One region of the Streptomyces sp. NPDC014676 genome, then DNA from elsewhere that is predicted to be linked to it. Evidence: predicted binding sites of a transcription regulator. Region 1 holds the regulator's gene; the other holds the start of a gene.
What was found. The regulator HspR, encoded in region 1, represses chaperone genes until heat shock. The targets are predictions, from matches to a motif close to TTGAGNNNNNNNNNCTCAA.
Positions count from the first base shown of each region.

Region 2: lon (endopeptidase La) is a predicted target of HspR. The motif match lies at 1,666-1,684, and genes of this name have one in related genera.

Region 1 covers NZ_JBIBZI010000004.1:280,602-285,018, forward strand. Annotated here, with positions in the region: gene dnaK (molecular chaperone DnaK) at 1-654, shown strand, start outside; gene grpE (nucleotide exchange factor GrpE) at 651-1,319, shown strand; gene dnaJ (molecular chaperone DnaJ) at 1,356-2,534, shown strand; gene ACF1DX_RS13925 (heat shock protein transcriptional repressor HspR) at 2,541-2,990, shown strand; gene ACF1DX_RS13930 (sugar ABC transporter substrate-binding protein) at 3,256-4,371, shown strand.
Region 2 covers NZ_JBIBZI010000002.1:132,208-136,624, reverse strand. Annotated here, with positions in the region: gene ACF1DX_RS04980 (ATP-binding protein) at 1-5, opposite strand, end outside; gene ACF1DX_RS04975 (response regulator transcription factor) at 2-742, opposite strand; gene ACF1DX_RS04970 (spermidine synthase) at 867-1,556, opposite strand; gene lon (endopeptidase La) at 1,707-4,121, shown strand; gene ACF1DX_RS04960 (lysozyme) at 4,280-4,417, opposite strand, start outside.

The DNA of each region.
Region 1 (4,417 bases):
ACCACGGCCGAGGACAACCAGCCGTCGGTGCAGATCCAGGTCTACCAGGGCGAGCGCGAGATCGCGGCGTACAACAAGAAGCTCGGCATGTTCGAGCTGACCGGTCTGCCCCCGGCGCCGCGCGGCGTCCCGCAGATCGAGGTCTCCTTCGACATCGACGCCAACGGCATCATGCACGTCACGGCGAAGGACCTCGGCACCGGCAAGGAGCAGAAGATGACCGTCACCGGCGGCTCCTCGCTGCCGAAGGACGAGGTCGACCGGATGCGCCAGGAGGCCGAGAAGTACGCGGAGGAGGACCACGCCCGCCGCGAGGCCGCCGAGTCCCGCAACCAGGGCGAGCAGCTCGTCTACCAGACCGAGAAGTTCCTCGCCGACAACGCGGACAAGGTTCCCGGTGACGTCAAGACCGAGGTCGAGACGGCCGTCGCCGAGCTGAAGGAGAAGCTCAAGGGCGACGACTCCGCCGAGATCCGCACCGCCACGGAGAAGGTCGCCGCCGTCTCCCAGAAGCTGGGCCAGGCCATGTACGCCGACGCCCAGGCCGGGCAGGCCGCCGGCGGCGCGTCCGCCGGTGCCGGTGAGGCCAGGGCCGACGACGACGTCGTCGACGCCGAGATCGTCGACGAGGACCGCAAGGACGGTGCGGCGTGACCGAGGAGACCCCGGGCTTCGACGAGCAGTCGCAGCAGCCCGACGTCCCCTCCGACGAAGCCGAGCCGAAGGCCGCCGCCCAGCCCTCCGCGGAGGAGGCGGCGGCCCCGGCCGGGGACACGGGCCAGGAAGCGGCACTGGTGGCCCAGCTGGACCAGGCGCGCACGGCGCTCAGCGAGCGCACGGCGGACCTCCAGCGCCTCCAGGCCGAGTTCCAGAACTACCGCCGCCGGGTCGAGCGCGACCGGATCGCCGTGAAGGAGATCGCCGTGGCGAACCTCCTGAGCGAGCTGCTCCCCGTGCTCGACGACGTCGGCCGCGCGCGGGAGCACGGCGAGCTGGTCGGCGGCTTCAAGTCCGTCGCGGAGTCGCTGGAGACGATCATCGCCAAGATGGGCCTCCAGCAGTTCGGCAAGGAGGGCGAGCCCTTCGACCCGACGATCCACGAGGCGCTGATGCACAGCTACGCGCCGGACGTCACCGAGACGACGTGCGTGGCGATTCTGCAGCCGGGGTACCGGATCGGCGAGCGCACCATCCGCCCCGCGCGGGTGGCCGTCGCCGAGCCGCAGCCCGGCGCGCAGACGGTCAAGTCGGACGAGGAGAGCACCGAGGCGCAGGCCGACTCGGAGAACAAGGAGAGCGGTGGCCCGGAGGAGGGCTGACGCAGGAGCTGACGCAGGGAAGGAGGGACGTCGGGGATGAGCACCAAGGACTTCATCGAGAAGGACTTCTACAAGGTCCTCGGCGTCCCCAAGGACGCCACCGAGGCCGAGATCAAGAAGGCGTACCGGAAGCTCGCCCGCGAGTTCCACCCGGACGCCAACAAGGGCAACGCCAAGGCGGAGGAGCGGTTCAAGGAGATCTCCGAGGCGAACGACGTCCTCGGCGACCCCAAGAAGCGCAAGGAGTACGACGAGGCGCGCGCGTTCTTCGGCAGCGGAGGCTTCCGCCCGGGGCCGGGCGCGGGCGGCGGCTCCTTCAACTTCGACCTGGGTGACCTCTTCGGGGGTCAGGCCGGCGGCCAGCAGGCGGGCGGCTTCGGCGGCGGCCTCGGTGACGTCTTCGGGGGCCTGTTCAACCGCGGCGGCGCGGGTACCGGTACGCGCACCCAGCCGCGGCGCGGCCAGGACATCGAGTCCGAGGTGACGCTCAGCTTCACCGAGGCGATCGAGGGCGCGACCGTCCCGTTGCGGATGTCGTCGCAGGCGCCCTGCAAGGCGTGTTCGGGCACCGGTGACAAGAACGGCACACCGCGCGTGTGCCCGACCTGCGTCGGCACCGGCCAGGTGGCGCGGGGCTCCGGCGGCGGTTTCTCGCTCACCGACCCGTGCCCCGACTGCAAGGGCCGCGGTCTGATCGCGGAGGAGCCCTGCGAGATCTGCAAGGGCAGCGGCCGGGCCAAGTCCTCGCGGACCATGCAGGTGCGCATCCCCGCGGGCGTCAGCGACGGCCAGCGGATCCGGCTGCGCGGCAAGGGCGCGCCGGGCGAGCGCGGCGGCCCCGCCGGCGATCTGTACGTCGTCGTGCACGTCGGCGCGCACCCGGTGTTCGGCCGCAAGGGCGACAACCTCACCGTCACGGTCCCGGTGACGTATCCCGAGGCCGCCCTCGGGGGCGAGGTCCGGGTCCCGACGCTGGGCGGTCCGCCGGTCACGCTGAAGCTGCCGCCGGGCACGCCCAACGGGCGCACCATGCGGGCGCGGGGCAAGGGCGCGGTCCGCAAGGACGGCACCCGCGGCGATCTGCTGGTCACCGTGGAGGTGAGTGTTCCCAAGGACGTGTCGGGGAAGGCTCGTGACGCGCTGGAGGCGTATCGCGAGGCGACCGCGGACGACGATCCGCGGGCGGAGCTGTTCCAGGCCGCGAAGGGAGCTTGATTTCAGATGGACGGCCGTCGACGCAATCCGTATGAACTGACCCAGGACACCCCGGTCTACGTCATTTCGGTGGCGGCCCAGCTTTCCGGCCTGCACCCGCAGACGCTGCGGCAGTACGACCGGCTGGGTCTCGTGTCGCCGGACCGCACGGCCGGCCGGGGCCGCCGTTACTCGGCCCGTGACATCGAACTGCTCCGTCAGGTGCAGCAGCTGTCGCAGGACGAGGGCATCAACCTGGCCGGAATCAAGCGCATCATCGAACTGGAGAACCAGGTCGCCGCCCTCCAGGCCCGCGCGGCCGAACTGGAGAACGCCCTGGACGGGGCGGCCGCGGCGATGCGTCAGCGCGAGGCCGCGGTGCACGCCTCGTACCGCCGTGACCTGGTGCCCTACCAGGAGGTGCAGCAGACCAGCGCGCTGGTGGTGTGGCGGCCCAAGCGGCAGCAGCCGGACTGAGGCGCCGGCCCGGAGCGCCGCGGGAGGCCCGGAGGTTCACCGAACCTCCGGGCCTCCCGGCTTAAGCACAGGTGCGTGTGTGACTATCGTATGGCTGCGTGTCCAGATGATTCCCGCCGGACGTCCGCAGGTCTCTCACGAGTTCGGCGCACCGTGCCGTGTTTATTTCGTTAAGTGGCCGACCTTGACTCCGGCGGGGGCTGAAGCGTTGGCTTTTCAGTCACATGGGCCGCAAAGCTGAGCCCACGTCCGAAACGCACCTGAAGTGAGCCCTCGCATGCGTCGTATCGCCATATCCGTGGCCGCCACCGCCATGTCCGTCACGCTCGTCGGATGCGGCGTGCTCAACGCGACGGGGAGCAGCGACGACGCGAGCCCGACCAAGGGCGAGGACATCACCGTCGGACTGCTGCTCCCGGAGAAGGCCAACACCCGGTACGAGCAGTTCGACTACCCCATCTTCAAGACGAAGGTGGAGTCGCTCACCAACAAGAAGGGCAAGGTCGAGTACGCCAACGCCGAGGCGGACGCCGGCAAGCAGGCCGAGCAGATGCAGCAGATGATCGACGACAAGGTCGACGTCATCGTGCTGGACGCGGTCGACTCGCACGCCATCGCCGACAGCGTGCAGAAGGCCGACGACGCGGGCATCCCCGTCATCGCCTACGACCGGCTCGCCGAGGGCCCGATCGACGCGTACATCTCCTTCGACAACGAGCTGGTCGGCGAGGTGCAGGGCCGTTCCCTGCTGGAGTCGCTCGGGGAACCCGGCATCACCGACAAGATCGTGATGATGAACGGCTCGTCGACCGACCCCAACGCCAAGCAGTTCAAGGCGGGTGCGCTCTCCGAGCTCAAGGGCAAGGTGACGATCGCCAAGTCCTACGACACCAAGGACTGGAAGCCGGAGAACGCCCAGGCCAACATGGCCGAGGCGATCGACGCGATCGGCGCGGGCGACATCGAGGCGGTCTACTCCGCCAACGACGGCATGGCGGGCGGCATCGTCAAGGCGCTCAAGGCCGCCGGCGTGACCGAGCTGCCCCCGATCACCGGCCAGGACGCCGAACTCGCGGCGGTGCAGCGCATCCTCGCCGACGAGCAGTACATGAGCGTGTACAAGTCCTACCCGGACGAGGCCGAGAACGCCGCCGAGATGGCCGTGGCGAAGGTCCAGGGCAAGGACATCCAGTTCGACGCGCTGACCCGCGAGCGGGTGGACAGCCCCACCGTCAAGGACATCCCGGCGCAGCTCGTGCCCGTGGTCGCGCTGACCAAGGACAACATCGAGGACACCGTGGTCGCCGACGGGATCTACGACGTCTCGGACATCTGCACCGCGGAGTTCGCGGCGGCCTGCGAGGCGATCAAGCTGAAGTAGCCGCCCCTCCCGTCGATATCCGGCCACCCACCGGCCCTCCGGCCGG
Region 2 (4,417 bases), on a different contig from region 1:
TTCATGGCGTCGGCGTCTCCAGGGCGTAGCCCACGCCGTGCACGGTGCGGATGCGCTCGGCGCCGATCTTCCGGCGCAGCGCCTTGATGTGGCTGTCGACCGTGCGGGTGCCGGAGGCGTCCGCCCAGTCCCACACCTCGGCCAGCAGCTGCTCACGGGAGAGCACCGCGCGGGGGGTGTTCGCCAGGCACACCAGGAGGTCGAACTCGGTGGGCGTCAGATGGACGTCCTCGCTGCGCACCCGCACCCTGCGCTGCGCGTGGTCGATCTCCAGTTCGCCCAGGCGCAGGATGCCGCTGCGCGGGGTCGTCGCCGCGAGGGCGGCCCGCTCCATGCGGCGCAGCAGGACGTGCACGCGGGCCGCCAGCTCCCGCATGGAGAAGGGCTTCGTCATGTAGTCGTCGGCGCCGACGCCCAGCCCGACCAGCATGTCGGTCTCGTCGTCCCGCGCGGTGAGCATCAGCACCGGCACCGGCCGCTGGGCCTGCACGCGCCGGCAGACCTCCAGGCCGTCGAAGCCGGGCAGCATGATGTCGAGGATCAGCAGGTCGGGCTGCCAGGCCTCCGCCGTGTCCACCGCGGACGGACCGTCGCCCGCCGTTTGCACCAGGAATCCCTCGGCGCGCAGGCGCGTCGCGATGGCGTCCACGATCGTCGCGTCGTCCTCGACCACCAGGACCCGGCGCTGGGCGCCGGGGGTGGCCGTGGCCGTGCCGTTGTGGGAGGTCTGTGTCTGCTCCATCGCCCGCCCCTGAGGTGTGCTTTTTCCGGAATCCGTGGGGTGATCCGTCGTCTGCGCATCACTGCTATTGACGCTTGAATGACCGCGTCAGGGCAGCAGCGTACGGGGATTCACCGCGGCTTTGCTATCCAGGGCGGACGCCGAGGTGCACGACGTCCGGAACGCCCCGGGCAACGGGGATCTCTTCGGTACGCACCTGCTGGAACCCGGCATTCCGCAAGGTTCCCTCGAATTCCGGAGACGGCTTCGCCGACCACACGGCGAGTACCCCGCCCGGCCTCAACACCCTTGCGCAGGCGGCCAGTCCGGCTGCCGAATAGAGCCCTTCGTTGTCCTCGGTGACGGTCCAGTCGGGCCCGTTGTCGATGTCGAGACAGAGCGCGTCGAACGTGTCCGATGTCTCATCGAGATAACGGACGAGGTCCGCGTCGACGATCTCCGTGCGCGGATCGGCGAGGGCCCGCGCGGAGAGCCCGGACAGCGGTCCCGCGCGGTGCCACTCGACGATCGCCGGCTCGCGCTCCACCACGGCGATCCGTCCCCACCGGGGCTGCCCGGCGGCGTGTGCGAGCGAGAAGCCCACCCCGAGGCCGCCGATCAGGACGTGCGGCTCCGTCACGCGCGCGTCGAGGGCGGCCAGGGCGGCGTCGACGAGCCGCCGCTCCGAACGGCCGTCGGAGGTGTCCATCAGGAAGCAGCCGTTGGCGATGATCTGCAGCAGGTCACCGTGCCTGCGCAGCACGACCTCGCCGTACGGGCCCTCGCGGCGGTCCAGGACTTCGGGGGCATCGGGAATGTCGTACGGGGTGGACATGCGTTCATCCTGGCAGCTTCGTTTTCCCGGCGTTCACGGCTTCGGCACCCGCAGGCGGTGATCGCTCAGAGCGAACGGCCTCTTGGGAACATTCGGCGGCTCACATGCATTGAGTCGGCATAGCTCAACTTGACTGCCGAAGGGGAGATCATGGCTGCTGAGTCCACACCGCTCGCCCTGCCCGTGCTGCCGCTCGACGACGAGGTCGTGCTGCCCGGGATGGTGGTTCCGCTGGACCTGAGTGATTCCGAGGTGCGCGCCGCGGTGGAGGCCGCCCAGGCCGCCGCCCGCGACGAACCGGGCAAGCCCCGGGTGCTCCTGGTGCCACGCGTCGACGGGACCTACGCCGGCACCGGTGTGCTGGGCACGGTCGAGCAGGTCGGCCGGCTGGCCGACGGCGATCCCGGCGCACTGATCCGCGGCCGGGGCCGCGTGCGCATCGGCGCCGGTACGACCGGGCCGGGCGCGGCGCTGTGGGTGGAGGGCACCCGGATCGACGAGACCGTGCCCGAGCCGCTGCCGGGACACGTGACCGAACTCGTCAAGGAGTACAAGGCGCTCGCCACCGCCTGGCTGCGCAAGCGCGGCGCCTGGCAGGTCGTCGACCGGGTCCAGGCCATCGACGACGTCTCCGCGCTCGCCGACAACTCCGGTTACTCGCCGTTCCTGACCACCGAACAGAAGACCGCCCTGCTGGAGACCACCGACCCGGTGGCCCGGCTCAAGCTCGCCACCCAGCAACTGCGCGACCACCTCGCCGAGCAGGACGTCGCCGAGACCATCGCCAAGGACGTCCAGGAGGGCGTCGACAAGCAGCAGCGCGAGTTCCTGCTGCGCCGCCAGCTCGAGGCCGTACGCAAGGAGCTGCGCGAGCTCAACGGCGAACAGGAGGGCGAGGAGTCCGACGACTACCGGGCCCGCGTCGAGGCCGCCGATCTCCCCGAGAAGGTCCGCGAGGCCGCGCTCAAGGAGGTCGACAAGCTGGAGCGCGCCTCCGACCAGTCGCCCGAGGGCTCCTGGATCCGCACCTGGCTCGACACGGTCCTGGAGATGCCGTGGAGCGAGCGCACCGAGGACGCGTACGACATCCAGGGCGCCCGCGCCGTACTGGACGCCGAGCACGCGGGCCTGCAGGACGTGAAGGAGCGGATCACCGAGTACCTGGCGGTGCGCAAGCGGCGCAACGACCGGGGGCTCGGCGTGGTCGGCGGCCGGCGCGGCGGTGCCGTACTGGCCCTGGTCGGCCCGCCCGGCGTCGGCAAGACGTCCCTCGGCGAGTCCGTCGCCCACGCGATGGGCCGCAAGTTCGTCCGCGTCGCCCTCGGCGGCGTCCGCGACGAGGCCGAGATCCGCGGCCACCGCCGTACGTACGTCGGCGCGCTGCCCGGCCGGATCGTGCGGGCGATCAAGGAAGCCGGCTCGATGAACCCGGTCGTGCTCCTCGACGAGATCGACAAGGTGGGCTCCGACTTCCGCGGCGACCCGGCCGCGGCGCTGCTCGAGGTCCTCGACCCGGCGCAGAACCACACCTTCCGGGACCACTACCTGGAGGTCGAGCTCGACCTGTCCGACGTGGTGTTCCTCGCGACGGCCAACGTCCTGGAGGCCATCCCGGAGGCCCTGCTCGACCGCATGGAGCTGGTCCGCCTCGACGGCTACACCGAGGACGAGAAGGTCGTCATCGCCCGCGACCACCTGCTCCCGCGCCAGCTCGAGCGCGCCGGACTGGACGGGGACGAGGTGACGATCGACGAGGGCGCGCTGCGCAAGCTGGCCGGCGAGTACACGCGCGAGGCGGGCGTGCGCACCCTGGAGCGGTCCGTCGCGCGGCTGCTGCGCAAGATCGCCGCCCAGCACGAACTGGGTGAGCGGAAGCTGCCCTTCACCGTGACCGACGGCGACCTGCGGGACCTGATCGGCCGTCCGCACCACGTGCCCGAGTCCGCCCAGGACCCGGCCGAGCGCCGTACCGCCGTCCCCGGTGTCGCCACCGGGCTCGCCGTGACCGGTGCCGGCGGGGACGTCCTCTACGTGGAGGCGTCCCTGGCCGACCCGGAGACGGGCGCGGCGGGGCTGACCCTGACCGGCCAGCTCGGTGACGTGATGAAGGAGTCCGCGCAGATCGCGCTGAGCTTCCTGCGCAGTCACGGCGCCGAACTGGAGCTCCCGGTGGGCGACCTGAAGGACCGGGGCGTGCACATCCACTTCCCGGCGGGCGCGGTCCCCAAGGACGGCCCGAGCGCGGGCGTCACCATGACCACCGCCCTGGCCTCGCTGCTCTCCGGCCGGCTGGTCCGCACCGACGTGGCGATGACCGGCGAGGTCTCGCTGACCGGGCGGGTGCTGCCGATCGGCGGGGTGAAGCAGAAGCTGCTCGCCGCGCACCGCGCGGGGATCACCACCGTCATCATCCCCAAGCGCAACGAGCCCGACCTGGACGACGTCCCGGCGGAGGTGCTGGACAAGCTCGACGTCCACGCCGTCACCGACGTCCGCCAGGTCCTGGAACTGGCGCTGTCGCCGGCCACCCACGGCGCGGCGCCCGAGATTCCGGTCGCGGCGTGACGGACGCGGCCGGATGAGGGAAGGCCCGGGTCCCGTGAGGGAGGCCCGGGCCTTCGCCACGCCCGGCCGCCGCCGGCGCATCCGTGGACCGCTCCCCTCGGCGTCCTGCCGCCGGCGTCGCCGACGGCTTCCGTGCCGCCCGGCGGGGACCGGCCGGGTCAGCCCAGCGCGAAGGTCCGCACCCGGTCCAGGGTGCCGTTGAAGAGGTCGTGGTCCCCGACGGTCGGGCCGGTCGAGGTGTACTGCCACATCGTGTACGTGCTCCAGCCCGCGGGCAGCTCGCCCACGGTGGAGGC